Regions from separate parts of the Roseibium sp. MB-4 genome, predicted to be linked through region 1. Evidence: predicted binding sites of a transcription regulator. Region 1 holds the regulator's gene; the other holds the start of a gene.
What was found. The regulator LexA, encoded in region 1, represses DNA repair genes until DNA is damaged. The targets are predictions, from matches to a motif close to TGTTCNNNNTGTGTTCNG.
Positions count from the first base shown of each region.

Region 2: the regulator LexA is predicted to act here: its motif matches at 6,616-6,633, upstream of parE (DNA topoisomerase IV subunit B).

Region 1 is NZ_JBRKQB010000001.1:873,893-889,685, reverse strand. It holds gene ACVDG4_RS04265 (ComEC/Rec2 family competence protein) at 1-2,387, shown strand, start outside; gene lexA (transcriptional repressor LexA) at 2,457-3,170, opposite strand; gene ACVDG4_RS04255 (DUF1194 domain-containing protein) at 3,480-4,232, shown strand; gene bchJ (bacteriochlorophyll 4-vinyl reductase) at 4,264-4,857, opposite strand; gene bchE (magnesium-protoporphyrin IX monomethyl ester anaerobic oxidative cyclase) at 4,859-6,514, opposite strand; gene ACVDG4_RS04240 (glutamate synthase-related protein) at 6,906-8,516, shown strand; gene ACVDG4_RS04235 (thiamine pyrophosphate-dependent enzyme) at 8,548-10,524, shown strand; gene ACVDG4_RS04230 (hypothetical protein) at 10,535-10,756, shown strand; gene ACVDG4_RS04225 (hypothetical protein) at 10,753-10,926, shown strand; gene ACVDG4_RS04220 (Rieske 2Fe-2S domain-containing protein) at 10,923-11,990, shown strand; gene ACVDG4_RS04215 (hypothetical protein) at 11,987-12,748, shown strand; gene ACVDG4_RS04210 (hypothetical protein) at 12,745-12,993, shown strand; gene ACVDG4_RS04205 (transporter substrate-binding domain-containing protein) at 13,045-13,761, shown strand; gene ACVDG4_RS04200 (EAL domain-containing protein) at 13,901-15,226, opposite strand; gene ACVDG4_RS04195 (nucleotide sugar dehydrogenase) at 15,521-15,793, opposite strand, start outside.
Region 2 is NZ_JBRKQB010000001.1:565,523-581,315, forward strand. It holds gene ACVDG4_RS02795 (SUF system Fe-S cluster assembly protein) at 1-306, shown strand, start outside; gene sufA (Fe-S cluster assembly scaffold SufA) at 379-759, shown strand; gene tenA (thiaminase II) at 791-1,453, shown strand; gene ACVDG4_RS02810 (GGDEF domain-containing protein) at 1,490-2,551, opposite strand; gene ACVDG4_RS02815 (DEAD/DEAH box helicase) at 2,678-4,120, opposite strand; gene parE (DNA topoisomerase IV subunit B) at 4,448-6,523, opposite strand; gene ACVDG4_RS02825 (tetratricopeptide repeat protein) at 7,119-7,976, shown strand; gene ACVDG4_RS02830 (hypothetical protein) at 8,129-8,272, shown strand; gene xth (exodeoxyribonuclease III) at 8,578-9,360, opposite strand; gene ACVDG4_RS02840 (HesB/IscA family protein) at 9,496-9,837, opposite strand; gene ACVDG4_RS02845 (deoxyguanosinetriphosphate triphosphohydrolase) at 9,967-11,205, shown strand; gene argS (arginine--tRNA ligase) at 11,304-13,073, shown strand; gene ACVDG4_RS02855 (SPOR domain-containing protein) at 13,146-15,728, shown strand; gene ACVDG4_RS02860 (LysR family transcriptional regulator) at 15,781-15,793, opposite strand, start outside.

The sequences.
Region 1 (15,793 bases):
AGCCCGCCGAGGGGTCGCCCTGGATCGCGTTTCTGAGAACCCGGAGAGAACACAAAGACCGGCCAACTTATCAGCACGCTGGTTGGGCAGGAACGGCGGACGATTGGGAGCAGTTTTGGCAAAAGCAGGGTCTTTTGTGGACCGGATTTTCCTTCAGCGCCGGTATTTTTTTCTACAGCTTGTTGCCTGAAGAGCCGAGTTGGCTCGTGCTTGGCGTGTTATTCGTTTTATCAGGTGGTTTCGCTGGCTCCCACGCTATCCGAACCGGTCTGCCGCGAATTTTGATCCTTTTGCTCGCCCTTTTTGCAGGGCTCAGCATTGCAACACTCCGAACAGCTGCAGTGGGCGCACCCCGGCTGGCGGAGCCGATGACTGTTCTGTTGCGCGGTGACGTCTTGAAGGTGCAGGAAACCCGGTCTGGCAAGCGGCTTGTGCTCCGCGTCAGAGAAGTTGATGCCAGAGAAAATACTGTTGGGCGGTTTGCAAACCGGGTCCGGCTGCGCATTCCGGCCGATGCGCGCATTGCACCCGGCAACTCGATCAAAGTCCGGGCCCGGTTGTTTCCGCCTATGGGTCCTGTGGTGCCCGGCGGATATGACTTTTCCTTCCGCGCCTATTTTGACGGCATAGGTGCAAGCGGCTTCAGTTACGGCGCGCCAGAGATCGTGCAAGGGCCTGCGGCGTCTCAAGTCCTTCTGCTCGTTCGCAAGGTGAATGAACTCCGCCAGCGCTTGGCAGAGCGGATTTCAGCACTTTTGCCGGAAGGCCCGGAAACAGCCCTTGCGGTTGCACTCTTGGTGGGCGATCGCAGCGGTATTGATGAAAAGACCGAAGAGAGCCTTCGGGCCGCGGGCCTGGCACACATTCTGGCAATTTCAGGCCTGCATATGGCGCTCTTTGCAGGCGGTGCTTATGCTGTATGTCTTGGCGCCCTAGCAATTATCCCGGGCCTTGCGCTGCGCTGGCCGATCCACAAGGTTTCAGCCGTTCTCGCCCTTGTCGCGGCAGTTTTTTATCTTCTGCTGTCCGGGGCATCAGTCGCCACCCAAAGATCCTTCATTATGATCGCGCTGGTCTTTTTGGGGATCATGACCGGACGCCGGGGTTTGACACTGCGATCGGTCGCAATCGCCGGCCTGTTCTTGCTTCTACTCGCGCCGGAGCGCCTGTTTTATCCAGGTTTTCAGATGTCGTTTGCGGCCGTGATCGCACTGGTCGCCGTTTATGATCTTTGGCGTTCGCATCAAAAGAGAAGAAGGTTTCTTGTCTCTTCAACAATCGGGCTCTCTTGGTTCTTGTCCGGCGCACTAAAATGGGCCACCGGTTTGTTCGTGACGGCCCTCGTCGCCGGGATCGCAACCGGAATTGTCGGTGCGTACCACTTTTCCCGGATCGCGCCCTTCGGACTGGTCGGCAACATGCTGGGCATGCCGGTTTTTTCTATCATCGTGATGCCAATGGGCGTGGTGGCATTGGTCCTGATGCCGTTCGGTTTGGCGGCAATCCCGCTCAAGATCATGAGCGCCGGTCTGGCGGCGCTGATCCAGATAGCGGAATTCACAGAACAGATTGCGCCTGACTTTGGCCGAATGGGAAGTCTAACCGGCCTGTCTGCCGCTGTTTTATTGGCCGGTTTCTTTGGTTTGCTGCTCGCCCCGGGCCGTTTCCGGATGATCGGTTTGGGTCTCGCACCTGCCGGAATCGCTCTCGCGATAATATCGCGTCCGCCAGATATTTACATTCCGGCAAAAGGGGCTCAATTGGCTGCCCGGGATATCGAGGGCAAGTTAGCGTTATCCAGCGCCAGAAGTTCTTTTGCTGTAGAGACTTGGTTTGAAGCGGAAGGAGTATCAGAAGAAGCGATTAAATCGCGCAAGATGAAATCCGATCAGCGCGCTTGCGACCCTGCGGGCTGTGTGGTCCAGACATTCGCAGCAAGGGCAGAAGTTGGTGAGGAGCAGATTCCGGTCACCATCGCCCTACCGAAGACCCGGAATGCCCTTTTTTATGACTGTCAAAAGGCAGATATGATCGTGACCGATATGATCGCGCCGGAAGCATGCTCCGCAGTCGTTTTCGACCAGGACATCAGAGTGGCGCGCGGTGCCATTTCTATTTGGTTGGGCCAGGTCTGTCGAACACGCACTCCAACAAAGGACCAGATGATCGAAAACGGGCAGAGAGTAGAGGCTGCGGTTCAAAGAAAGAATGTTGCGCCAGCCCCAATAATGCCGCCGCAAACCACTCGCGCAGCGGCAAAAACTCCCAGCGCTGTTGTTTGCCAAACGCAAATAAATTCAGTCAAATACGCCAAGCCAACGCCTCCGCGGCCGTGGCACAAGCAAGGCTCGGTCACACGCGCAAGTCTGCGAGCATCTGCTGGCTAAAACAGATGAGAGTACCTACAAACCCGCAGTGGCGGGAAACTCTCGAAAATGCCTGCCGGTCTCGGAGCTTCAGTACCGGCGAAACAGAGAAACAAGTTTCCCTTGCACACGGACACGGCCCGGTCCGAAAATACGCGTCTCGTAGGCGGGGTTAGCGGCCTCAAGCGCGATCGACGCGCCTTTTTTGCGCAACCGTTTCAGCGTCGCTTCCTCATCGTCCACAAGGGCCACGACGATGTCGCCGCTGTCCGCGCTTTCCGTTCGGCGGATCAAGACGGTGTCGCCGTCCAAAATGCCGGCCTCAATCATTGAATCCCCGCGCACTTCCAGAGCGTAATGTTCACCCTTGCCAAGGAGTTCTGGCGGGACGCTGATGGAGTGGCTGTGGGTCTGGATTGCTTCGATCGGAACACCGGCTGCAATCCGTCCCATGACCGGGATTTCCGTCGATGCTGCGACAGGTTCTGGCGCGGGCGCAGGGGCCGGCGCCGGTTTGCCGAGTGATCCTTCAATCACCTCTGGTGAGAAACTGCCTCTTGGTCGCGGCGCACCCAGGCCCGGCGCGATCGAATCTGGCAAGCGGACCACTTCCATGGCGCGGGCTCTGTTGGGAAGCCGGCGTATGAAACCGCGCTCTTCCAGGGCGGTGATCAGTCGGTGAATGCCGGATTTGGAGCGGAGATCCAGAGCATCTTTCATTTCGTCGAAAGACGGCGGAACGCCCGTTTCCTTCAGTCTTTCGTGAATGAACATGAGCAGTTCGTACTGCTTGCGCGTCAGCATACTGCGGTTCCTCGCCCTGAGTTTAGTTTTGCCTGAGAATCGCTCAGTACAAATCGAGAACATCCTACCTGTTCTCATTGTGTTCTGCAAGGGTAAACGTTCTCTTACTGTTCTGCCGATGGTTCTGAGATCGAAACCTGCAGATGCTTTAAGGCGCTGAGAAAAAGATTGTTTTATTCGCAGTACGGTTGAACAACCGATTTTCGCGGAAAGAACAAGACTGGGACCTGCACAAATGTTGTGAGCCGGCCTTTCTGATCCGCTAACAGGCTCTAGCTATCTTCTGAGTTGTTGCGGAGGAAGCAGACCATGCGGATGATTGTGATCGTTGCTGTTTTGTTGCAGGGCTTGCTTGTTTCTGCGGCCTCATCCGAGGAACTTGATCTGGAACTCGTGCTTCTGGCAGATGCCACTGGTTCAATTGATGACGCGGAAATCAGGTTCCAGCGCCAGGGCTATGCCGAAGCGATCACCGATCCACAGGTCCTGAACGCAATTGCGGACAACGCGTATGGCAAGATCGCCGTGACCTATGTCGAATGGGCGGACATGTTTTCCCAGGACGTCGTGGTCGACTGGATGGTGATCGACGGACCGCAGTCGGCGCAGCTCTTTGCAGAGCGTTTGATGGCACCGCCCCGTCAGGCCTTTGGCCGCAACGCGATTGGCGCAGCTCTTCTAAAGGGCAAGGAGCTGATCGACACCAACGAATACAAGGGGTTGCGCCGGGTGATCGATTTGTCGGCGGACAGCGCCAACAATTGGAATGGGCCAAGCATCACTGAGGCAAGAGACGCTGTGGTGAATTCCGGCATCGTCATCAATGGTCTTGCGGTCCTGTGCCGGCACTGTTCCGGCCGTCCGGTGTCTTACAATCTGGAGGACCGGTTCTTTTCCGAGATCATCGGTGGTCCGGGATCCTTTGTGGTGACCGCGGACAGTGCAGATACCTTCGCAGCGGCTGTGCGCAAGAAACTCATTCTGGAAATCGCGGACAAGCGGTCTGCGCCGGATGCCCGTGTGAGGTTTGCAGCGATTGAAGGCACGGGAGCTGCGAACTGATCGGGTAGATCCAGTCCGGGACTACATAATCTTAGATATTGAACTCAAACCGGCAGGCATCCGCCCCGCAAGCTCCGCATTCCGTCTCTGTGACACGGACAAGCTGGCCGATCAGTTCCTGGAACAACCTCTCGAAAACAGCCACATGCCAATGGCAAATTGGATGATCAGCGTGTTCCCCTGCGATTAGCGGATTGTCCTTCAGGATAAAGACCAGGGGTCTGCGTCTTGCGATTTCAAACTGTCCGGAGCCTGCAAAGGTCCAGGCGTTTTTTGAAATGGCGTTTGCCAAGAGATGTTTTGAGACGCTTGCGGGAAGCGCTTTCAAAAGCGATTGCGCCAGACCAGGGATTCGGTGTTTTAGGACATAATCGGCCGTTCCAACACCAGCAGCCCTAGATATCTCCGTTGAAAGGTCGGGCAGGGTGGCCCGCACGGTCTTGTGAAACCGTGCAACGGGGCCTTCCGGGATCAGGCCGCTCATATCTGGAAGGCTCGCAATGCGGGCGTCGTGCAAGAGCGTTTCGAAAAGGTCCTGACCGCCCTGTTCTTCCAAGGGAGAGCGGAATTGGGTCAAGGCATTCGGGCCGATCATGCCATCGGCCTGAAGGCTCTGCCGGTCCATGTCAGGCGTTCTCCGCCATTTGTTCCGTGCTGCCACCGCAAGCAAGCGCTGCCGCGGCTGACGCTTTTTTGCGGTCTGCCGCCCGCTCCTTGCCCTGCAGACGCAACGCTTCACGCCGTTCGGCTGCCCGGGCGGCACGATCGGCCGCCGATTCCCAGTCCGCCACTTGGGCTTCTGCCAAGGTGCGGTTCTCATCGAAGTCGAAATGCACCTTGTCTTTGGACTGCGGGCCCCAGTACCCGGCCTTGCCAAGGTCATAGAACGTGCGGGCAAACCCGGCTTTCAGAAAGGCTTTCAGGCAGCCCAGCAGATAGCGCCGGCGAAAGCCTGTACCGCGCCACGGGTAATGGAACAGCGCCTTTTGCATGTAGAAGCGCCGATAGTTCTTCATGACACCGTTTAAAAGTTCGCCGCGTGTCATGGCCTCTGGCTTCATGATCGGTGTCACGAAGTTGTATTTTGAGAAGTCGAACACCTCGACCTGATCCCGGATTTCTTGGAAGAGCGGTGTGAACGGCCAGGGCGTATACATGGCCCAGTTGGCAAGGTCGGGCTGCCAATCCCACGCCATCCGATATGTTTCTTCCAGGGTTTCCTCGGTTTCATTGTCGAGCCCGACAATGAACTGCGCCTCCACGAAGATGTCGGCCTCCCGCAGAAGCCGGATGGCTTCCTTGTTATCATTTACCTTGGTTTCTTTGTTGAACTGGTCGAGTTTGAGCTGCGCCGCCGCTTCCGTTCCAAGGCTCACGTGAACCAGGCCGGCCTCGCGGTAGAGCGGCAAGAGGTCCTTGTCGCGCATGATGTCGGTCACACGGGTGTTGATGCCCCACTTGATTTTGTCCGGCAGCCCGCGTGCGATCAGCTCGTTGCAGAATTCAACGAACTTCTTGCGGTTGATGGTGGGCTCTTCGTCAGCAAGGATGAAAAAGCCGACATTGTGCTCAGTGACCAGCTTTTCGATTTCATCGACAACCTTTTTGGGATCGCGCACCCGGTAATCGCGCCAGAATTTCCACTGCGAACAAAAGGAGCAAGTGAACGGACATCCCCGGGCAAAGTTCGGGATGGCGACGCGGGTACCGAGCGGAACATAGGTGTATTTGTTCCATTCCAGAATGTTCCAGTCCGGCTCGATCGCGTCGAGATCTTTCACGGTCGCGGCCGCATGGGTCGCAACGATTTGGTTGTCTTCCTTGAAAGCAATGCCCTTGATCGTTCTGCGGTCTTCCGGCCACCGTTCCTCGTCGATTGCCCGCATCAGCTCAATGACGATTTCCTCGCCTTCGCCGCGCACAATGACGTCCACCCAGGGCGCTTCGCTCAAGACTTGCTTGTACATGAAGGTGGCGTGGACACCGCCGAGAACCCGCACCGCATGCGGATGTTCATCCCGCGCAATTTCCAATATCCGTTCGGCTGCGTAAATTGAGGGGGTGATGGAAGTAACGCCAATGACATCCGGTGAGATCCGGCGGATCTCTGAAGCAATTTCCGCGTCAGATAAGTCATTGGTCATGGCATCGACGAAATGGATGTCGTCAAAGCCTGCCTTTTTGAGACTTCCCGAGAGGTAGGCGACCCAAGCCGGAGGCCAGCTCCCGGCGATTTCCGCGCCACCAGAATGGTAGTTTGGATGAACGAACAGGATGCGCATGGGATCACCTCTCATATGTGTCAATTAAAGTTGACACATGCATCGTCTCAGAAAAATGACGCAGATCAATCGGGCGAATTGCGTATTTTTGGCAAGTTGAGCGGCGGCGTCGTTTGCAGCTCAATTATCTTCCCTTGCGGTATTTCACGATTGCCACACAGCACTGTCATCTGCTTATGATTTGAGACTGCAGGGCTTTCCAGACCTAATCCTGCAAGCAAACCATCTATTGCACGCCCATTTTTCAAAGCGCGCCTTCAGCACATGCTGATCATGGAGACAGGAGATTTAAGAACGACAGTCCGCAATGAATTGGCGACTGTTTTGAAGCAAACAGAAAATACCAAGGCCCAGTCGAACAAACGCTGTGCCACTAGCTGGGGAAGACAAAATGAAAGCACACGCCGTCGCCAAGTGGAGCGAGTTGCCAGATCGAGATCCGCAATATGCTCTCGTGGAAGATGTCGATCTGGTGGTTGTTCGCTTTGATGAAACGGTGTCGGTGATGTACGGGCGATGTCTTCACCGCGGGGCGCTGATGTCCGACGGCTATGTGGATGGAGATAACCTTATTTGCGGCGTTCACTACTGGGACTACCGCATTGATACAGGCGTTTCTGAGTACAACAACTCGGAAGTCCTGAAGAAATTCAGCAGCTGGATCGAAGACGACGAAGTGCGGGTGGATGCGGAGGAGATCGCGGCCTGGGCCAAAGACAACCCGCAACCGTTCCAGCGCGATGACTATCTCGGTCTTTATGCTGACACGTCCCACGGGACTGAGGAAGAGCCTTATACCAAACTCATTCAGGGGTATGCCAAACACGGTCTTTCCAAGACCGGTCACCACGGCGTGGTGGATGCGATGGGGGTGCCGCGTGTTGAGCTGCCAGATTGGGACGAAATCCAGATCCTGACTGCGCAGCTCCAGCGTTTTCCGTTGCTTGATGATGATCCGGTGGGGACCGACGTTGTCATCGGGCCGAATGCACAAAAGCCGCTTCACCTGAAGATCCCGCTTTTTGTCTCGGACATGAGTTTCGGCGCCTTGTCGGAACCGGCGAAGATTGCGCTTGCGCGGGGGGCGGAGCTTGTTGGAACCGGTATCTGTTCCGGTGAAGGCGGGATGTTGCCGGAAGAGCAGGAAGCCTGCTCGCGTTATTTCTATGAGCTGGCCTCAGGACGCTTCGGGTTCGACTGGGAAAAGCTGAACAAGGTTCAGGCGTTTCATTTCAAGGGTGGTCAGGGCGCCAAGACCGGAACCGGCGGCCATTTGCCGGGTTCCAAAGTGCAAGGCAAGATTGCCGAGGTGCGCGGCCTGAACGAAGGCGAGTCGGCCATTTCTCCACCGCGCTTTCCCGACTGGACGCAATGTGAGCAGGTTAGGGACTTTGCCGATGAGGTGCGTAGCCGTACTGGCGGCATTCCGATTGGCTACAAGCTGTCTGCTCAGCACATAGAAAAAGACATCGACTCGGCACTGGAGGTTGGGGTTGATTATATCATCCTGGACGGCCGCGGCGGGGGCACTGGAGCTGCGCCGATCATTTTCCGGGACAATATTTCCGTACCGACAATCCCCGCGCTCGCCCGGGCCCGGCGGCATCTCGACACGTCTGGGCGGGGCGATGTTTCGCTGGTGATTACCGGAGGCCTTCGGAAGCCGGCGGACTTCGTCAAGGCGATGGCCCTGGGCGCCGATGCGATTGCCGTATCCAACGCCGCTATGCAGGCGATCGGCTGCATCGCCATGCGCGCCTGCCACACCAACAATTGCCCCGTCGGGATCGCGACCCAGAAACCGCATCTTGTGAACCGTCTGGTGATCGAGAAATCCGCCCGCCAGCTTGCCAACTTCTTCGAAGCATCGGTTGAGCTGATGCAGGTGATGGCGCGCGCCTGTGGCTATTCGCATTTGAACCAATTCAACCAGCACGATCTCACAACCTGGAAACGGGAAATGGCAGACCTATCCGGTGTTGCCTATGGTGGTTTGGCCTGATCCGGGCCGATAAGTTTTGAGGGAGGAATTCATGGACGCTCAAAATCTCGACTGGATCAAGGTCGGCCATGTGAATGATTTGCCGGAAGGGCGCGTCAAGACGGTTACGGCGCGCACCACATCCATTTGCCTGTCGCACTTCGATGGTCAGTGGGCCGCGATGGACAATCACTGTCCGCATCAGCGTGGACCTCTTGGAGAAGGCTCAATAGAGAAGGGAGTGGATGGCAAGTGCTGGATCCGTTGTCCCTGGCACGGATGGGACTTTGACCCGCTGACCGGAAAGCCGCCGGGAGGCCACGAAGACAGCGGACAGGAGCTTTATCCCCTCAAGGTCGAAAACGGCGAGATTTTTGTTGGGCTGGAACCAGAGCCTGAGCATGAACGCACCGTGACCGATGTCATGGCAGAGACCATGGTCAATTGGGGTGTGAAACGTATCTTCGGGATGGTCGGTCACTCGAACCTTGGGCTTGCCGATGCCATCCGGCTTCAGGTGAACAAGGGCAAGCTCGGCTATATCGGGATCAGGCACGAGGGCGCTGCAGCGTTTGCCGCCTCTGCCTATGGCAAGTTGACGGGTAAACCCGCCGCCTGTCTGACAATTGCCGGACCAGGCGCGACGAACCTTGTGACGGGCTTATGGGACGCTAAGGTGGATCGTGCGCCTGTGCTTGCGTTAACAGGACAGGTCCAGACGCAGGTCTTTGGGCCTGGAGCATTCCAGGACATAGACCTGAAATCGGCTTTTGAGGCCGTGGCCCGGTTCTCCCAACCGGTGCTCACATCCTCCAATCATGCGGAACTGATGACGCTTGCGTTGAAGACTGCGACCGTCGAGCAAGACGTGTCTCACCTTATCTTCCCCGATGATGTTCAGACTTTGCCGAGTGATCAGAAGGCATCCGGTCCACAAGGAAGGGTTGGAGGCTCAACCGTTGTTCCGGCGCGCGAGGATCTTCAACGGGCTGCGCAGATGATCGGGGAAGCCAAACGGCCGGTCATCATCATGGGCTATGGCGCTATAAACGCACGGGACAAAGTCATCGCGCTGGCCGAACATCTGGGTGCACCGATCATGACCACCTTCAAGGGCAAGGGGCTTATCCCGGACAATCATCCGAACGCCGCCGGAGTGCTGGGCCGTTCCGGAACCCCGATCGCCAGTTGGCTCATGAACGAGGCCGACTTGATCCTGGCGCTGGGCTCGTCCTTTGCCAATCACACGGGTATCGCGCCCTACAAGCCGATCATTCAAGTCGATTACGAACGCATGCAGCTTGGCAAATTCCATCCGGTGACGCTGCCGGTCTGGGGTGAAATCGGGGCTTTTTGTGATGCGGTCCATCCAATGGTCGAAAAGTCCGCCCATGCCGCGCACCAGCTTACCGAGCTGTTCGAGCGTTGGCATATGTGGCGGGAGGAGAAGGAAACCCGCTTAAGCGAAGATCAGGGACACGGAATACACGCTGCAGCGGTCTTCAAGGCGCTGACGGAGCTGTGTCCGGAAGATGCGATCATTCCGGTGGATGTGGGCAACAACACCTATTCCTTCGGCCGGTATTTTGAGCCACGTGGCCAACGCATCCTGATGTCCGGATATCTCGGTTCGATCGGGTTCAGTCTGCCGGCAGCGCTGGGCGCCTGGTGTGCCACACAGGATTTCGAAGAGTATCGCGGCCGCAAGGTCATCTCGATCTCCGGGGACGGTGGGTTCGGGCAATACGCGATGGAGTTCACCACGGCCGTCAAATACGGCATGAACATCACGCACATCCTTCTCAACAACTCCGAACTCGGTAAGATCTCGAAAGAACAGCGGTCGGGTGAGTGGCCGGTTTGGGAGACGAGCCTCACCAACCCGTCCTTCGCGGCCTTCGCAAGGCTCTGCGGTGGACATGGGCACCGGGTCACGGAAGCCGCAGAGCTCCATGCCGCCATCGCCGAAGCGATTGCGCATGACGGGCCGTCCTTGGTGGAAATCGTGACCGACGCGGATCTTGTGTAGGGGGAGAACATTGGCGACTGCAGCATTTCTGATCGAGCTTGGCCGTTACTACCTTTATGCAGGTGGGATTGTTGCGGCTTTGTTCCTGGTGATTGGCATTGACCGGATAGAGCCGTCGGCCAACGGCTCCTATGCCTTTCGTCCGCTGTTGATCCCCGGCATTTGTCTCATCTGGCCGCTGGTGCTCTATCGGTGGGCCGTTCTGGAAAGAACCAAGGGGGACAAACCATGAAACGGGCCCACCGGACCGCGCACGCCCGGATTTGGACGGTGCTTGGGATCGCACTGCCTATGGCTTTCTTCACCATCCTTGCCTTGCGGCAAACCCCGCCCGCGGACCGGCCGGCAATCCTGATTGAAGCGCCTGTAAATGCAGCGGCAACCGGGGAGGGGAACCAATGAGCGTTCAGTACACTCCCGTCCTTTGGAACCGGAACAAGCTGGTTTATGACGGCGTGCTGCTGATCGCGGTCGCGCTCTATCTCTATGTCTTTATCCGCTATGCCCCGGCCTTTGAGGATGTGACCAAACCGATTGACGGGGCAACGTTGCGCATGCGCGCCTTCGGCAGCTGCGCGTTCTTGATGCTCACCGTTATCCTGTGCATCGGACCGCTCGCACGGCTCGACCGACGCTTCCTGCCGCTTTTATACAATCGGCGGCACTTCGGTGTGTTGACGGCCGGGATCGCCGCTGTCCATGCCAATTATGTCCTCGGTTGGTATTTCAATTTCTCGCCGACGGACAAATACGTCGCGTTGCTGTCGTCCAACACCAGTTACGGTCAGATCCTCGGCTTTCCCTTCGAGGCGCTGGGCATTGGCGCGCTGCTGATCTTGTTCGTGCTTGCCGCCACCAGCCATGATTTCTGGCTGAGTTTTCTCGGAGCCCCCCTCTGGAAAGCGCTGCACATGTCAATTTATATCGCGTACGCCTTTGTCGTCCTGCACGTGGCGCTGGGCGCGCTTCAAGGCCCCGGGGATCCGATACTGACAAGTCTGGTCACGGCGAGTGTTGTACTGGTTTGCGGCGTCCACTTTGCGACCGGGCGGATGGAAGCAGCGCGCGAGCGCGGCGAAGCCACGGCAAAGGCTTCGCTTGAGCAGGCGGGCTGGGTCATTGCCGGCGAGGTAAACGAGATCGATGAGGATTGCGCCAAGGTGGTGACGCTGGACGACGACGAGCGTGTCGCGATCTTCAAGTATGACGGCAAACTGTCCGCGATCACAAATGCCTGCGCCCACCAGAACGGGCCACTCGGGGAGGGAAAGGTCCTGTGGGGCTGCATTACCTGTCCCTGGCATGGATATCAGTACAACCTCGCTGACGGTCGGGCTCCGGAACCGTTTACCGAGAAAATATCGACCTACCGGCTAAAATTGATTGGATCGACAGTGCTTCTGGATCCGAACGCCTTGCCGCCCGGAACGCATGTTGAACCGGTCAAACTGGGAGAGGGCGCATGAGCTGGAAACAAACCAAGGAGGCGCCGTTTTTCGTTGGCTATCTCAATGCTGTCCCAAAACCGCTCGCCGTGTTCGCTCTGGTTTTCTCTCTGTGTTTTGCAGGCGGTATGGGGTTGGCCGCTCTTGCGTTGTCCTCAACCCAGAACGATCCGGGCAATGGCGGATTTCAATGGGGGAACCGCTTTGAACAGGCCGGATTGCTGGAAATGAGGCCCTATCCGGTGTTCCGGGTGCCCGGCGACGAGGAGAGCGGGCCGCGGACCTATATGCTGTCCGGTCAAGGAAAACGCGGCGTCTTCGGTCCGGCAGAGGCGAATGCAGGGACGCCGGTCACCTTGCGCGGCGTTCCTGTCAATCGGGGTGATCTCACCATGATCCAGGTTGGTAAGGTGGAGGCAACGGAGGGCGGCGCGGGCAACTTTGCGCCAAGCGACGCTGTGCCGCTTGGGCGCTGGAAACTCGCTGGAGAGATCTGCGATGGCAAATGCTATGCCGGTGCCATGCGGCCGGGACAAGGGCTTGCCCACAAGGCCTGCGCCGATCTCTGCATTACCGGAGGCATCCCGCCGGTCTTTGTCTCCTCCGGTCCCGTCGAGGGGCGCAATTTTTTCCTGATGGCAGACAAGGACGGTACTCTCTTGGGCGATGAGATCCGGGATCTGCTTGCGCTTTACATCGAGGTGGAAGGCGAGGTGGAGCGCCTGGACGATCTTCTGGTCTTCAAGGCGGATCTCTCAACGGCGAGGATCCTGAAATGAGCGGGCAACCCAAGCGTCCTCCTGTGCAAACGATTGCGATTGCTCTGGTTTTGACCGGCGCTGTGACAGCTGCCGCTTATTATGCTTGGATCTACGCCAATATCGGTGCGCGCACCTATGCCAGGGGAACGCTACTCACCGACATGCGATTCTTCGTTGGGCTTCTGGCTGTTTTCGTTGTGCTGACGTTTGCGGATCGGATCATCGGTTTCCTTGCGGCCCGGATTGGGAGGCGAAAGACGTAACTGGAATGATGTTTTTTGCTGTTTAGGATACTGCGTTACATGGAGAGGCGGATGCGGGCAGGGCTAAAAACGTTGGTCTTTGTTCTGGGGTTATCGCACTGGCTTGTGCCGTCATCGCAAGCGCAGGACACATTGACGTTTTCCATGGCCCAGAATGCTGCACCGGTTGCGCTGGCCGTGCGCATCGTTGAAAGCGCGTATGATCAGCTGGGCATTTCAATTACCAAACTGCCCATGGCTCGGTCCCGAAATATTCTTACCGCATCTTCCAAAGAGGTAGACGGCATCATTGCCGGGCCAAAACTGTTTGATCAGGAGTTTCCGTTTCTGACGCGGATCGACGTGCCGATCTTGCAGATCGACATCAGGATATTTTCCTGCAATCCCGACTTGTTAGATGCCAATTCCGTCAAGCAAAAACGTTGGGGCCGGATAAACGGCGCTCGGCTACTATCGAAATACACTGAGGGGTATGACGATGTGTGGTTGGGAGACACCTTTCAAGAGCTTTTCGGCATGCTCAAACTGGATCGATTGGACGCCGTGGTCGGTCCTCAGATAGCCTTGGACATCTATTCCAAACGCGAGGATCGTGGATGCATCGAAGCTGTTGGCGGTTCTTTGGGGCAGGTCGATTTTTTCCATTACCTGCATTCAAAAAACGGCCATTTGGTACCAAACATCACGCGTGTTTTGCGGGACATGCTGGATACCGGGAAAATCAAGGAAATAACAGAGAGCTTTCATGAGGCTGATCCGGGCAGTTAGTTCACTGTCAAACCAAATCTCAAGATGAAGATCGCTGACCTCAGAAAAACGTTTCTACCGTGCAAAAAAAACGAGTGATCAAAGCTGCAGGGAAGAGACGAGTTTGGCCAATCAGGCGTTAGCAAACCGGTCGAAATTTTCAGCGGCGGGGCATTTCCGGGGGTGAGGCATTCCAATGATCGGTCGGATTGGGGCGGCCGAGATAGAACCCTTGTCCGTAATCGGCTGACGTTTCCAAAACCAAGGCAAGTTGTTCTTCTGTTTCAATGCCTTCTACAACCGGTTTTGCCTCGCTGGCGCGGATAAGGTCAATCATCCGAAACAGGATATCTTTGTCTCGCGGTGATTGAATTGCGGATGCCAGAAAGTGCTTGTCTATTTTGACGTAGTCGACCGGTACGGTCTGCAGCCGGCTTAGTGTTGACTGCCCGATGCCAAAGTCATCCAGGGCGACCTTGATACCTTTGTCGCGCAACTGGCTGACAACCCGGCTGACATCGCTGCTGTCCTGTTCGACAACCGTTTCCACAATTTCAAAGACGATACGATCTGTTGGAATGTCGCCAACAATCGTTTGAACCCAATCAAGTTTCTGATCGGCAACTTTCGCGAGGAAGGCGCTCGAGATGTTGAAAGCTATGTTTTTTTGCTGTTTCAACGCCGCCCAGGCAGCAGTCGCGTGGGCCGCCTCCAGCGGCGGTGTGGCTCCATAGTTGTAAGCCTCTGTCATCGTTTCAAGAAACTGTGCCGGGCCAACGATTTCGCCATTCGGCCGCCGCCATCGCAAGAGGGCTTCATAGCCCCACAACTCAGCTTGCCTTATGTCGAAAATCGGCTGAACGAAATAGCCGATTTCGCGCCTGTTTAGCCCAAGATGCACCTCCTCAACGCTTGGTTGACCGGTTGCCAATTGGAGACCGCGCTCTTTGAGCAAAACCGCTTTCTGCTTGCCCGTTCGCTTTGCCTCCATCAGCGCCTTGTCAGCCTCGATCAAGGCATTGCGCGGCTTCATGCCGTGTTTGACTTTCGCAAGACCGATTGATGCATGGCGCGAAACGAGGAGCTCTCCGACGGGGACTTGGCACTTGCTGATCGCGGTCAAGACCTCTGCGCTTATGGCTTCGAGGCCCTGGTCATCTATGCCGTGAAACAAGCCGACAAATTCGTCGCCGGATACCCTTGCGACCTTCCCCTTGTCGCCAACTGCTGTTTGCAATGCGGAGGCAATTTGAACCAAAAGCAGATCGCCTGTGGCGTGCCCATAGTTGTCGTTCACTGACTTAAAGTCGTCCAGATCGATAAACATGAGCGCGTCGGCGTCACGCGCGTTTTCAGCGAAATAGTCGAAGAACCATTGTTTCGTCGCAAGGCCAGTCAGATCGTCTGTGCCCAGCCGATGCTCCAGTGCCGCGATACGTTGTTTCAAGGCGGCAGGCGTGTCACCGTCGTCGGATTGATCTCCCAATTTCTGCCCCGTTTCAAATGACTTGTCTTTGATACAGTCCTCTAAACACTACCATAAAGCGCAATGACGACCTTACAAGACCAGCGTTCAAATTGGCCCTTTTTCGCCGACGAGCCTCTCGCCGATAGTGCCGCGAATTAGCTTAAAGACTGGGCTTTGATATCCAAGTGCCTCGGTGGACGAAAAAGCCCCCGCTCCGGAAACCGAAGCGGGGGCTTGGTCAATTTGAAAGGTGTCCGCCCCCTCCGGTTTTGTGATGGGGCCACGGGAGGAGGCGGACGGGAGTGGATGGTCCTACCAGCCGATCCCCGCATAGCGGGAGCATGCCGGCGGTTCAGCGTGCAGGCGGACCAAATCCACCACTGCCGCGTCTTCCTTTTTGGATCTCATCACACTCCGAATGGCCGGACCGTTTTGCGAAACGATGATTGCATCAGCGTCCGCGATGGCCTCTTCCGGGGTCTGTTTCAGGAAGTCGGGCAAGGCATCGACAACAGCTTTGAGATGCGGCGAAGCGTGCTGCATATATTCAAACTGTTGTGCGATATGCGGACCAGGCACGATGGC
Region 2 (15,793 bases), 310 kb from region 1:
CTCGACCGCCTGACGACGGACATCATCGGTGCTCTGAAAACCGTCTACGATCCGGAAATTCCGTGTGACATCTATGAACTCGGCCTGATCTACAAGGTCGATATCGAAGATGACCGCTCGATCAACATCGATATGACCCTAACGGCGCCGGGGTGTCCCGTTGCCGGTGAAATGCCGGGCTGGGTGGAGAACGCTGTTGCCTCTGTTGCCGGTGTTGGCCCGGTGACTGTCGACATGGTCTTTGATCCGCCCTGGACGCCGGACCGCATGTCCGATGAGGCCAAGGTCGCGCTCAACTGGTATTGAGTTCTTCTCTTTGTATCCTTAAGCTGAGTTCCTATATCAGGTTAAACTCCTGAGACTGCTTGAGAGGACATGATGGCTTCTGCCACAAAATTCCAGGTCATGACATTGACCGATGCTGCCGCAGAACGGGTCTGCGAACTTGTCGATAACGCGGACAAGCCGGCATTGGGTTTGCGCGTCGGCATCAAAAAAGGCGGCTGCGCCGGTATGGAATACGCCATGGATCTCGTCGAAGAGGCGAGCCCCGGCGATGATGTGATCGAAGACAAGGGTGCAAAGATCTTTGTCGATCCGTCCGCCGTGCTTTTCCTGCTCGGAACGGAAATGGACTTTGAAGTGACCAAGTTCCGGTCCGGCTTTGTCTTCAAGAACCCGAACGAAGTGTCTGCCTGCGGTTGCGGCGAATCTGTGTCTCTTCAGGCAGCTGACCTCAGCGCACACGCGCGGAATTGATTGACCATACTCCAATATTTCAGGTGATAGCGTGAAGTTGTTTGAGCGGCTGAAGGCCGATTCGGCCCCGCAATGGGCGTCTTATGTTGACCACGAGTTCGTTCGCCAGCTCGGCAAAGGGGATCTCCCGCTCAATGCATTCAAACACTATCTGGTCCAGGATTATCTGTTTCTGATCCAGTTTGCGCGGGCCTATGCGCTCGGCATTTATAAAAGCCCGACAGTTGGGGACATGCGTCAGTCACTTGAGGGCGTTAAGGCCATACTGGATGTCGAGCTGGACCTACATCTGGAGCTTTGTGGCTCCTGGGGCATGAGAAGAGAAGATATTGAAAGCGCCCCAGAAGATACACCTACAATGGCTTACACGCGCTTTGTTCTGGATGCCGGCATGTCCGGCGATCTCCTGGATCTGCAAGCAGCACTCGCCCCTTGTGTGATTGGCTACGCCGAAATTGGGTCAGCGCTGATCAATGCGGGAGCGGCCTCCGACGACAATCCTTACAGCCGCTGGATCCAGGAATATGGCAATGATGACTATCAGGATCTGGCCAAGGGTTTTGCCAACTGGATCGACGAGACAGGGGACGTCTATCTGACCGAAGCACGATATCCGCGGCTTTTGGCCTTGTTCGAAAAGGCAAGCCGATTGGAAGCGGATTTCTGGCAAATGGGATTGGACGCTGCGGACTAGGTCCGGGAAATAGTTTTGGGAGGTCGTCGTCGGTTGTTAGGCGACGTTTTCCTGATTTTCTTTCATTTCGAGATCGTTTTCAGTTTTCACAAGGTTACGGCCAGCGTTCTTGGCCGCATACATTGCTTCATCGGCACGCGAGACGATGGTGTGCTCGTTATCGTCCGGCTTGTAGGCTGCAATACCGGCGGAAATCGTGATGCGCCCAAGGTTTTCACCCGTCGAGCGCTTTACAAGTTCCTTGGCCATAACAGCAGCCCGGATCTTTTCCGCAACTTCTACAGCTTCGTCCAACCCGGCATGTGGCAAGATGATCGCGAACTCCTCGCCGCCATATCTGCACGCAATGTCTTGGCTTGAAATGTTTTGTTTCACGGACAAGGCAACGAGGCGCAATACCTGATCGCCCGTCTGGTGACCGTAGGTATCGTTGAACTTCTTGAAATGATCGATGTCCGTCATCAACAAAGCAAACCCACGGCCACTCTCTATGGAGTTCCGGATTACCTTCTCGAGTGAGTTGTCGAAGTGCTTGCGATTGTTAAGGGTTGTCAGCTCATCAATCAGAGACTCATAGCGGATCGCTTCAAGCGAGGACTGCAAGTTCTCGATATGCTTTTTAGATTCCAACAGCTGGCTTTCAAGCTTCCTGTTGGATGCAACCGCATTTTGGGTGGATTTGACCAGATGCGTTACATAAAGCTTCAGTTTATCCGGATCGGTGATCCCGGAGATCTTAAGGCCGGCCTGCTCAAGAGCGGCACCGTAGTCGGATGTCGCATCAGCGCTCAGCTTCAGTGTTTCGACAATCTCTTCAACTTCGCGGGAAACTTTTGAGCCGACATCATCCAGGCGGTCGCCAAGCCGGGTCGGAGACAAGAAACGACCATAGAGGGACAGCATCTCATCGGTGCTGATCCTGCCGTTTTCCTTTACAGCTTCGTTGATAGCGCGGTTGAGGCCCTGATTATATCCAGCAGAATAGGTGTACCAGAGTTCATAAGAGCGCGGATAAGCGGGTAAGGTGTTTTTCCTTATATACCCGATCGCGGACTCACCGTATCCGATGGTCCTGATATGATCGTCCTTATCCGACATCAGTTTTCTCTCAGTCAAGTCTTCTTCGGTGGCCACCCCACACGGCCCGAATTCTTGACATCCAAAATCTGACGTAACGTTTAAGGACGAGTTAAATAATTTGGTCGAGTCGCTGCAAGTTGGGGATTACGACGCTTTTTTTGCCCGCGGCTCACGCAACAGGAATGCAGGAATATGAACGCCTTCGCTGAAGGCTGGGGCGTTGTTGTCTTGCTTTTGCGGCTTGCTGCCTGATTTTTGAGAAATCTTTTGAACCCTGTTGCTTGAGCGTGTTTCTTCAACCTGCGTTTCAGCGGCCGGCTCTTCACTTTTTCGGCGTGACTGGCCACGCTTTTTAGGCGCTGATTTGCTTTGGCTTGCGTCGTTGTCGTTGCTTGAATCTGCTTTGGCCGATTTAGGCGAGCGGCGCTTGGCTTTGCGTTCCGCTGCGGCAGCCTCAAAGTCGATCGATTCGCCGATCCATTCGATCGACTGGTTTGTCAGCTCTTCGATCGCGCGCAAATACTTCTGATCGCTTTCCGTTACGAGCGTATACGCTGTTCCGCTGCGGCCAGCACGGCCCGTGCGACCGATCCGGTGAACGTAGTCTTCCGCATTGATCGGAACATCGTAGTTGAAGACGTGGCTGACTTCCGGGATGTCCAGCCCGCGAGCTGCCACATCACTTGCAACAAGCAGTTTGATCGCGCCTTTCCGGAAGTTTTCCAGCATCATCATGCGTGTGCGCTGGTCCATGTCGCCATGCAGAGCACCAACGTTGTACTCGTGGCGCTCAAGCGACCGGAACAGCGTCGAGATATCGCGCTTGCGGTTACAGAAGACAATCGCGTTCTGGAGGTCTTCAGCACCCTCCAGAAGTTCGCGCAAGGCGGCGCGTTTGTCGTAATCCTTGCCGCCAGCAGCCTTCAGCTGCTGTGTTACATTTTCGGACGTTGAAGAGGTCGGAGCCACTTCGATCCTTGCAGGGTTCTGCAAAAATGTTTCGGTTAGGCGCTGAATTTCCGGTGGCATCGTTGCTGAGAAGAACAAGGTCTGCCGCGTGAACGGGATCAGCTTGCAGATCCGCTCAATGTCCGGAATGAAGCCCATGTCGAGCATCCGGTCAGCTTCATCGATCACCAGGATTTCGACGCCCTGGAGCAGCAGCTTGCCGCGCTCGAAATGATCAAGCAGGCGGCCAGGTGTGGCGATCAGCACGTCCGTGCCGCGATCGAGCTTCTTGTCTTGCTCGGCAAAGGAAACGCCGCCGATCAAAAGGGCAACGTTCAGCTTGTGGTTCGTGCCGTATTTCTCGAAGTTTTCCTGGACCTGAGCGGCCAGTTCCCGGGTCGGCTCCAGGATCAGTGTGCGCGGCATGCGGGCGCGGGCACGTCCTTTTTCAAGAAGGGTCAGCATCGGCAAGGTGAAGCTGGCGGTCTTGCCGGTCCCGGTCTGTGCAATGCCGAGGACATCGCGCCGTTCCAGGACTTGAGGTATAGCACCTGCCTGGATGGCTGTTGGATCTTTATAACCTGCCGCATCAACTGCAGCGAGGACCTTCTCGCTCAGACCGAGAGTATTAAATGACATGGAGCGCTTTGCCCGAATGTTGTGATTTAATGGCAGCAGTTCGTCCTGAACTGCCCTTCGCCGATTTGGCCACACCCTACATTTGTTCGCTGGTGAGTCAATGCATTGGTGAGGTTAAATATCAGAAATGTTCAGTATTTCTCTTGTCGTTTTGCCAACTCAGTTAATGGTTGATCGGAAATCATGCGCAATAAAACTAGGTGTATGAGTGATCATACGCATAAAACTTCTACATCGCATGATTTCGTTGGCATTTAAGTTAAATGCGACTTGAATGCCTATCTTCCTATAACACTTTGAATTAATTGGGCTCTGTCCGTCTGCGTCCTAGATATCAAGGTCGTCGGCAAATTCAGCATTGTCCTGGATGAACCTGAAACGGGCTTCGGGTTTGTTGCCCATGAGCCGTTCAACTGTGTCATTGGTATCTGCAATGGCAAACTCGTCCACGCTGACTTTGAGAAGGGACCGCTTGGATGGATCCATGGTGGTTTCCTTCAGCTGAGCGGGCAGCATCTCGCCAAGACCCTTGAAGCGGCCGATTTCAACCTTCGATTTGCCCTTAAAGGCGCTAGCCAAAAGTTCGTCCTTGTGTATGTCGTCGCGTGCGTAGAGGGTCTTTCCGCCTTGACTCAAGCGATAAAGTGGTGGCACCGCAAGATAGAGATGACCACCGCGGATCAGTTCCGGCATTTCACGATAGAAGAACGTGATCAACAGCGAAGCGATGTGTGCGCCGTCCACGTCCGCATCGGTCATGATGACGATTTTTTCGTAGCGCAAATCTTTCTCAGCATAGCTGGAGCGGGTCCCGCAGCCGAGCGCTTGAATGAGGTCGGCAAGTTGCTGATTGGCGACCAGCTTGTCGCGGCCAGCATTGGCGACGTTGAGGATCTTGCCGCGCAGCGGCAAAACGGCCTGGTTGGCGCGGTTTCGAGCTTGTTTTGCAGATCCGCCCGCCGAGTCGCCCTCAACAATAAAGAGTTCCGTTCCCTCCGACTGGCTGGTCGAGCAATCCGCGAGCTTTCCAGGGAGACGAAGCTTGCGCACGGCCGTCTTGCGGGCCACGTCTTTTTCCTGGCGGCGCCGAAGGCGTTCCTCGGCACGGTCGATTACCCATTCCAGAAGCTTGTTGGCTTGATTGGGCGAGGCGGTCAGCCAGTGATCAAAGGCATCGCGAACCGCCGTCTCGGCAACGCGTGTCGCTTCGTTGGTAGCGAGTTTGTCTTTGGTCTGGCCAACAAATTCGGGTTCCCGGATGAAGACCGAGAGCATCCCGCCGGCAGATGTCATGACGTCATCGCCGGTAATGATTGAGGCCTTCTTGTTGTTGACCAGTTCGCCGTAGGCTTTCAGGCCTCGCAGGAGCGCATAACGGAAACCGGCTTCGTGCGTGCCGCCCTCCGGGGTTGGGACGGTGTTACAGTACGAATTGATGAACCCGTCACCTGCAAACCAGCTGACGGCCCATTCGACCGATCCATGTTTGCCGGTCTTGTCGGTCCGGCCCGAAAAGACTTCCTCGACTACCCGCCGTTCCTTGCCGAGCCGTTCTTCCAGAAAGTCCCGCAGGCCGCCGGGGAAGTGAAATACAGCCTCCGCCGGGGTTTCGTCCTTCTCTGAAATCAATTCCGGAGCGCAGTGCCAGCGGATTTCGACGCCGCCAAAGAGATAGGCTTTCGAGCGCGCCATCTTGAGCAAGCGCGCCGGCTGGAATTTCGCACCCTTTCCGAAAATCGTCTCGTCCGGCCTGAATCGGACCATCGTTCCGCGGCGGTTTTGAGTATCGCCAATATGCTCCAGCGGTCCTTGCGGGTGACCGCGACGAAAGATCTGACGATAGAGCTTGCGGCTTCGGGCCACTTCGACAACCAGTTCGTCCGACAGGGCATTAACGACGGACACGCCAACGCCGTGCAAACCACCGGACGTTTCATAGACTTTGCTGTCGAATTTACCACCGGCATGCAGGGTCGTCATGATGACTTCCAGAGCCGACTTGTCCTTGAACTTCGGATGCGGATCGACCGGGATGCCGCGGCCGTTGTCCGTGATGTTCAGGTAGCCATCCGCACCAAGGGAGACATCAATCCAGGTTGCGTGTCCCGCAACGGCTTCGTCCATGGAGTTGTCGATGACTTCGGCAAAAAGGTGGTGGAGGGCCTTTTCGTCCGTGCCGCCAATATACATACCCGGACGTCTGCGAACTGGCTCCAGTCCTTCCAGGACTTCAATATCGGCAGCTGAATAATCGCTGTTTTCGGCAGCAGCTTGTGACTTCTTTCGTGCCTCAGAGAGATCCGCAACAGGCGTTGGCGCAGGCTTGGGTGCTGGTGCTGATTCCGATCCAACCGGATTGGAAACAGCTGCATTGCCTGCAAAAAGATCGTCTTTTCCGCTCATTGCGTATCGCCTGATGGGTACCTGGTTTCATTAAACTGCGCTGACCGCGCATCTGATCACGCTGGTCCTACACCGAATCATGGTTCAGTTTGAAGTACAAACATAGAACAGCCAAGGAAATTGGCCAAAAGCCCCCGTTTTCCCCAGCGTTGAAGCTAATTGGCATCACTCGAGGCCTTTTGAAGATATGGAAACCGATCGTCAACCTGCGTGTGTTTCGATTGGGACTGAGGAGGGGCGGCAAATTGTGCCTATTCAGCAACACTTGGCGGCAAAGTATTGCGGTGCCTTCATGGAACCGCTTGATGCCCATGTTCGGCCATGATTGCGGTACACGAGTGGTTCAACACGTAGCGCTCGGCACAAAAACAGATGCCAGGTTGCGCGATGGTTCAATGCGTTACGGCGGTTTTGCTGGGGCAGGGCGCGCAGCCCAACTAAGGCCAGATTGATCGCTCACATTTGGGACATCACGCAATCGTTTCAAGACGCATGGTGAGGTGTCAAACATTCAAGCATCAGCTTGGTGTAACAGATGAATGGGATAAGTGCCCGTGACGATGAATATCGTTCGCGGGAGAATAGTGTGAACGGGATGTACAGCAAGAAGACACATCGTCAGCACTTAAGCGTCAGCGGGGCCGTTGTCGGCGCGCTCGCCTTGATGATGGCAACAGTGCCGTCAGAGGCGTTTGACGGCCAGCCGGCTGCGCCCGGACCGATCAATCCGTCAACCATGTCGCCCAACGAAGCTCTGCGCACTGGTGCCCGGCAATATTACTCCGGTGATAAAACAGCAGCGATCTCGTCTTTGAAATATGCCGCAGAAAACGGGCAGACCATGGCTGCCTGGAAGCTTGGTGACATGTACGCCAAGGGCGACGGTGTGCAGGAAGATGACTACAAGGCCTTTCAATATTATAGCCAGATTGTTCGGGATCACGGCAATGACAGCCCGGATTCGCCGGACGCACCTTTTGTTTCCAGCGCCTTCGTGGCCCTTGGCTCTTATTATCTGAGCGGCATCGATGGCGCCGTCATCAAAGATGAAGGACAGGCCCGCAGGATCTTTACCCACGCGGCATCTTATTACGGTGATGCAGCTGCCCAGTTTCATCTTGGGGAAATGTACCGGGAGACCAACAGTCGGATGGCGGTGCGCTGGTATAATCTTGCTGCGCTCAAAGGCCATGTCGGTGCTCAGGCCAAACTCGGCGAAACGCTTTATTCTCTTGGATCTTCAGACAAGAAAAAAGCTCGGGGTTTGATGTGGTTGACTGTTGCCCGCAAACAAGCAACCGGCCAGGACACAACCTGGATCAACAACCTGCATGAGCAGTATTTTGCCGTCGCGCCGGAACCGGTTCGTGCAGAAGCACGGTCCCTGGCTGATACATGGATCGAAAACAACCGTCCGGATATGCTGACGGCTCAGCAGGTCCCAACGCAGTAATTTGCGCAACGCGGCTTTGACCGTGTGAAACCCTCCAGACACACAGCAACGACGTAGTGAAGACAACATCGCGCGCTTTCTGCAGGCGGTACCCAACTACGGTCAATCAAAGGATCGGTGTATCCGCCAATTCGTCCGGTGACGCCTGTTGAATGGGCGATACCTCCGGAATCTCGAGGGCTTGCGGGCAGGGGGCGTTGCTCATCTTCCAGGACGTATTGTTCAGAACCATCGAACATGTCGCCATTTTGGGGCTGGAGCCGCTGGACAAGCAGATGGAGTCGCCGATGCTGTAGTCCTCACCCTGATAACGGCACGTGCAAGGCACATTCGGTTTGGCCGTCTCTTGGGCTTGAGCTTCTGTTGAAACGTATTGAGAACCGCTCGACAAGACTGCCACAGTCAACGCGGCAAAGAGGTTTGGGGAGCGCAGCTTGAAGCAGCGCCAGGAGAAAAACCCGCTTTTCGCCGGTGCGGGCCAGTGGCCTTGGTCCGTTATCCCATTAACGAAAATATAGCATGCCGGCGAAGGATCGCAAACGGCATAGACCAGCCAGTTTCTTCAATGCAGTGGATATAAAGGCACCGGGGGCATCGGCATTCAGGCGGCGAGTTTAACCCACACGGGAACATGGTCGGACGGCTTTTCCCAGCCGCGAACATGTTTGTCGATCCCGCAGCCGAGCATTTTATCGTTCGCCTGCGGCGACATCAAAATGTGATCAATGCGGATGCCGTTGTTTTTCTGCCAGGCTCCGGCCTGATAGTCCCAGAAGGTAAACGTTTCCGGAGCTTCGGTGCAGGCGCGGACGGCTTCGGTCATGCCAAGATGAGTTAGTGCGCGGAATTTCTGCCGGCTTTCGGGTTGGAACAGAGCATCGTCCGTCCAGTTTTCCGGATTTTTCGCATCGATCGGATCCGGGATGACATTGTAGTCGCCCAGGAGAATGAAGGGCACTTCTTCAGCAAGCCGCTTTTCTGCATGGATCAGCAACCGGTCCATCCAGCCAAGTTTGTAGGGAAATTTTTCGGTCCCAAGCGGGTTGCCGTTGGGCAGATAGAGGCAACCGAAACGGACAACGCCCTCTCCGTTGGTCACTGTTGCTTCGATATATCGTGCTTGTTCGTCGTCGTCGTTTCCTGGAAGCCGCCGTTCAACGTCTTCCAGAGGCGTTTTTGAGAGGATGGCAACGCCGTTGAAGCCTTTTTGCCCATGAATTTCGACGTTGTAGCCGAGATCTTCAAACGGCTGGCGCGGAAAGTTTTCGTCGACCGACTTGATCTCTTGAAAACAAGCAACATCGGGAGAGGATTCTTTCAGCCATTCCTGCACTGTTTCTAGTCGTGCCTTGACGCCGTTGATGTTCCAGGTGGCAATTTTCATCACAAGTCTCCGCCGCTCTCTGCGCCGCATCATATGCGAAGGAGATCGTTTGTCGCCCACGTTCTGAACATATGCCCAGCCATTAACATCCGACCGGTTCGGTCTCTGATCGAACAGCTTGGTTCAGGCAGGCTTTTAGATCGTGAAGCTCGTGCCGCAGCCGCAACCGGCAACAGCATGCGGATTGTTGATCTGGAAGGCCTGACCGATCAGATCGTCCACGAAGTCGATCTCCGATCCGCCCATGTATTGTAAGGAGATGGAATCGATTAGCACCGTCGCGCCGAGTTTCTCGATCACCAGATCATCATCTTCTTGTGCGCCGACGACGTCGTATTTGTATTGCAGTCCTGAGCATCCGCCGCCCTCCACGCTGACGCGCAGCATGCTGCCAGAAGCCTCTCCTGACAAAATCTTGGCAATGCGCTTGGCAGCGCGATCACTGACTGTTACTCGATTTTCAAGCGTTTCGGTCATCTTCTACTGACTCGCTGTGTCTGCGCCAACGTTAGCGCGACAAAATTGACTTAACCCGATAGTTAAGATCTCGAAGCACAAGCGTCAATAACTGGGCCAGTACCGGTGCGTTATTCAAGGGGACGGGCAGTGAACGACAATTGGAAGAAAATCCAGGCAGACATCGGGTACGGGGCGCAATCCCTTGCAGTCTATGCTCAAAACCCGTTCAAGAGCAGGGGGCGCCACTTTCAGGAGCCTGAAAGCCCGACGCGGACACCTTTCCAGCGCGATCGGGACCGGATCATACATTCCTCGGCCTTTCGGCGTCTCAAGCACAAGACCCAGGTCTTTGTGTATCACGAGGGAGATCACTTCCGCACGCGTTTGACGCACACCATTGAGGTCTCCCAGATCGCCCGGTCGCTCGCCCGGGCGCTGCGGCTGGATGAGGATCTCGCAGAGTGTCTTGCACTTGCACATGACCTCGGACACACACCTTTCGGCCATGAGGGCGAGGATGTCATGCATGAATGCATGGCGCCTTACGGAGGTTTTGATCACAACGCCCAATCCTTGCGGGTCGTGACCCATCTGGAGCATCGATACGCAGAGTTTGACGGCTTGAATCTCGCCTGGGAAACCCTGGAAGGCCTGGTGAAGCACAACGGTCCACTCGTCGATGATGCCGGTGCACCGCTTGGCAAATTCAAAAACGGTGAGTTGCCCTTCGCGATCCGGGAGTATCAGAAACAGCAGGATCTGATGCTTGGCACATGGCCGAGTGCTGAGGCACAAGCTGCTGCAATTGCAGATGACATCGCCTACGACGCGCATGATCTTGACGATGGACTTCGGGCTGGCCTGTTCGCGATCGACGACATGCGGGAAGTTCCGTTTCTGGCAGATATTCTCGCGGAAGTGGACCACAAGTATCCAGGCCTTGAAGAAACGAGGCGGATCCACGAGATCGTCCGCCGCAGCATTACCCGGATGGTGGAAGACGTTATTCAGGAGGGCGTGCGCAATATCAGCGAGTTAGATCCGCAAAGCGTTGAGGATGTGCGTGCGGCCGGAGAATGCCTGGTCGGGTTTTCGCCAGCGATGACAGCGGCCGAAAAGGAAGTGAAACGGTTCTTGTTCGCGCGGGTCTACCGCCATGAGGATGTTTTGTCGGTCCGCCGTCTTGTTGCCCGCGTCGTCAGGGATTTATTTGCGCGTCTTCTTGCCGAGCCGGACCTGATGCCGGCCCCTTGGGACAAGGGCTTGGAGAGCCTTGACGAGACCAGCAGAGCCCGGCGCGTGTGTGATTATATCGCTGGCATGACTGATCGTTATGCGATCGAAGAACACCGCAGACTGTTTGACGACACACCGGATTTGGGGTAGGCGCAGGGTCAAAATCGGATCCCCACCGCGCCAGAGGGCTTCTCGCTGGCGCGTGCGGGGCCGTTGTGTTTGAAGTTTCAACCCTGACCGGTGCCTGAATGAACATCTTTGCCGTGTTCACGCAACGCGTGAAAAAATGCCTCGAAGCGCTTGAGTTAAAAGGACCGGATGGCAATGCGCCAGATCTGTCCCGCGTTGTCGTCGAGGCACCTCGGGATCCGGCTCATGGAGACTTTGCGACCAATGCGGCAATGGTTCTTGCAAAGCCGCTTGGCATGAAACCGCGTGATCTGGCGGAGCGTTTGGTTGCCGAACTCTCAAAAGACCCGGAAATTACCGAAACCACGGTCGCTGGTCCTGGATTTATCAATCTGCGGGTCGACCAGAGTGTCTGGCAGAAGATACTTGGTAGCATTCTTGCGGAAGGCCTTGGTTATGGCGGCACGAAGACCGCTGATCCTTCCAAGGTGAATGTCGAATATGTCTCTGCGAACCCGACCGGACCGATGCATGTCGGACATATTCGCGGGGCAGTGGTTGGCGATGCGCTTGCGAATTTGCTGGCATTTGCCGGCAATGAAGTGGTCAAAGAATACTACATCAACGACGCCGGCTCTCAGATCGACACGCTCGCCCGCAGTGCTTTTCTTCGCTATCGCGAGGCACTCGGCGAAGATATCGGCGAGATCCCGGCAGGCCTTTATCCCGGAGATTACCTCGTCCCGGTTGGCGTGGCGCTGAAGGACGAATTCGGCAGTGATTTGCTCGATCAGGACGAAGCCGATTGGCTCCCGAAGGTCAAGGAACGCGCGATTGCTGCGATGCTGGATTTGATCCGCTCGGATCTCGCCGCGCTCGGTGTTGAGCACGAGGTCTTTTTTTCCGAGCGATCTCTGCATGAGCGCAGTGGCAGCAACGGATCAAAGATTGATCACATGCTCGATGGTCTGCGGGCCAAAGGACTTGTGTATGAAGGTACGCTCCCGCCGCCCAAGGGTCAGGTCCCGGACGACTGGGAAGATCGGGAACAGACACTTTTCCGCGCAAGCGATTTTGGGGACGATACCGATCGGGCGCTGAAAAAGTCAGATGGGTCCTACACATATTTTGCTGCCGACGTTGCGTATTTCGAGGACAAGTTCCAGCGCGGTTTCAAGGAAGCGATCTACGTTCTTGGTGCAGACCACGGCGGCTACGCCAAACGTTTGCAAGCGGTCGGCAAGGCTGTTTCCGGCGGCGATACCGAAGTCATCGTCCGTTTCTGCCAGCTTGTGAAGTTGATGCGCGACGGGGCGCCGGTGAAGATGTCAAAGCGGTCCGGTGATTTCATCACCCTGCGCGAAGTGGTCGATGAAGTTGGATCGGATCCGGTCCGTTTCATGATGTTGTTCCGGAAGAACGATGCACCACTCGACTTTGACTTTAAGAAGGTAACGGAGCAGTCTAAGGACAATCCGGTCTTTTACGTTCAGTATGGCCACGCGCGCTGCTGCTCTGTCTTGCGGCAGGCCGCAGAAGAACTGTCCGGGCAAGACTTGAGTGATTCTGTACTCGCGGGTGCCGACTATTCCCTGCTTGATGACATCGGTGAGCTCGAATTGATCGGTAAAATGGCTGAGTGGCCAAAAGTTGTCGAGGCAGCTGCCGACACTCATGAGCCGCATAGAATTGCGTTTTACCTGCATGAACTTGCAAGTTCACTGCACGGTCACTGGAATAGAGGCAAGGAATTGCCTCATTTACGTTTTATTGATTCTAGTAACACGAAATTAACCGTAGCGCGTGTTGCTTTGGTTCGTGCAGTATCCTTGGTACTTTCGTCAGGCTTGGCGATTCTTGGTGTACAAGCTCCTGAGGAAATGCGCTGATATGCCTTGTGAGAAGTGATCAGGGTATATTGATAAAACGTAGCGTAACGAAACCGGTTCTTTAGAGCGCTCATGTCAGACGAATACGACAAAAAGCGGCCAGATACGGCAGAGACCCCAGCGCCGTCCGGGGGAAACCGGCCGTCTGGTGAAGATCCGCTGATTGAATTGGCGCGCATTGTCCATAATAACAAGCAATTGGGGGCGCCGGTGAGCAGCGGCCGGGTCGGAAGCACTGATTATTTCGCAGACTTGGATGATTTCGCGAGTGAGCCGAAACCCGCTGCGGATCCCAATCCACCGCGCCAGGAACCCGTATTCGGCGCCGGGCAATCACCAGAAATTCCGCGCTCCGACGCCCCACTTTCCAGCGAGCCGCCGCGCTTCAATGCTCCGCAGCAGGCCCCCGACCCCAGTTCTATTGTCACTCCGGGTGTAGTGCAGTCTCCAGATAGCTCTGCTCCAGGCTATCAAGCCCAGGCCGAGCCAAGAGGTGATGTGCCTGGCTGGCCACAGGTGCCGCAGCTGGACACGATTGAAGCCACAGCTGCAAGCGCTATGAACCGACCGGCACCATCTGCGCCCACACCGTCAGTCTTAGAGCCAGCGCAACCAACCTTCCAACCATCGTCTCCGCCTCAACCGCGCGGACCTGCTGTCGATTTTGGACGTGATTTTGGAACAGGCTTGGCAGCCTCTGTAGCGAATGATCTTGAACAGAACCTGACCGCTGAACTTGAAGATGAGCTGAAGGGCGCCCTGCGTCAGACCATCGATCCGCCTGAAGACCAGGCATTCGATCAACGCACTGCGCCCGCACCAGTTTCGCCGGAACCGCAGACAACAGCGCAAACCCAGCAACCGACTGCGGACTCGAGCTACTATTCAGGTGGGTACCAAGCGCACACGGCAAGCTTCAGTCAAGCACCTGCTCCGGTGCGCTCCGATAACTATTCCGACACAGTAACTCCGGATAATACTGTAAGCCGCGCCGGCGACCCGCGTCCTGCATTCGGTTCGGAAACTCCACCATCTACGCAGGCTTTTGAACGTCCGGCGCAGGACATTCAGCCTGAAGTCTCTTCGCCGTCCGCCCCGGCACCGCAAAGACCGGCAATCAACGAAGATGATCTGTTTGCTGCGCTAACCACGCCACAGGGTGGCGCGGCTTCTGAAAGTGCGCCTCAGGCCTCCGCGGACAGTCAGAAATCAATCGCCGGGATCGATACGCTTCTGGCAGATCTTGATTTTCCGGAGCGGGACGACCGGGCTCGTCAACAAAGCGCGGCAGAGAATTCATCTGAGCCTGCCGCGGCACAAGCTTCGGCAGAAACGAAGGCTACTGCGGCAGCTTATGCTGCCGAGGCTCCGGGTCGGCAAACAGCTGATGACATTGACGATATGGTCTGGCCGGCAGCGGCAGACGCTGTTCGCGACCTTGGCGATGATGACACACCGCCGCCGCCAGAAGGTTATGATCTCGATGCCGTCGCACGGGCGATGCAGGAGAGTGACCCAACCTTGAAGGGCAGTGGGGTTTTGCCGCCGCACTCGCGCGCTGAGCAAGCTGCAGTTCCACACGCAGAAGAACGTTCGCGCCGCGGCATCTTTGTTGCTGCTGGTGTCTTGGGCGTTGCTGCACTTGGCGCTGTCGGCTTCTTCTTCCTGGATACCGACACGATTGCAGTCCCGGATGGACCGCCGCCTGTGATTAGCGGCCTGCAGGAGCCACTCAAAATTTTCCCGGAAGAGCAGGATCCGTCTGCCGGCAACAATCAATCCGCCAAGCTGATTTATGATCGCGTTGATGGCCGCAACGAAAATGCGCCGACACAGCTCGCGCGTCCGGAAACACCTGAACCTGCCTCCTTGCCGCCAGCACCTGCCGGTGTTCAATCCGGTGCGGAACTCGTTCCTGGAGCAACCAAGCGGGTCCGGACAGTTGTTGTTCGTCCGGACGGAACCATTGTGTCGGGCGAGGACGCGGCCCCAGCAGCGACTGGCACCGCGCAACCGGCAGCCCCTGCGCCGGCTGAGCCCCGTGTTGTTGCAACTCAGCCGATTACGGCAACACCTTCGCCGGAACCTGCAGCGGCTCCGACGCAGGCTGAACCGGCTGCCGGAACGCCACAGCCCGCTGCACCGGCACCGACAACGCCTGCAATCGTTGCTGCTACAGAACCTGTGGCGGCAGTTGAGGAGCCTGCAGCTCCTGTTCCGACAGTTCTGCCGCGGAAAAAACCAGCTGCGCCTGTGCAAGTCGCGCAAGCGCCTGCTGCTGCAACAAATCCTGCACCGGCAACGCAGAACAGTGGTCCATTGAACTTGTCTCAACCGGCCTCGGCTCCAGCGCCTGCTACGACCACAGCACCTGCCGCAGCGGCTGCTGGCACTGGTACGATACCGGGTGGAACGTATATCGTTCAGGTGACGTCTCAGCGCTCAGCTTCGGCTGCGAGCGATGCCTATTCGTCGCTACAACGTCGCTACCCGTCGATTATCGGCAATGTGAACGCCGTGATTGTGGCGGCGGACCTCGGCGATCGGGGAGTCTTTTACCGGGCCCGGATCCCGACGGGATCGCGTGATGAAGCCATCCGGTTGTGTGAACAGCTGCAAGGCGCAGGCGGCGACTGCTTCGTTCGCAGGCAATAGACCAGGGCGCACCAATACAACGATTAAGATGGCCGGGTGTTCCGGCCATTTTTTATTCGGCTGCG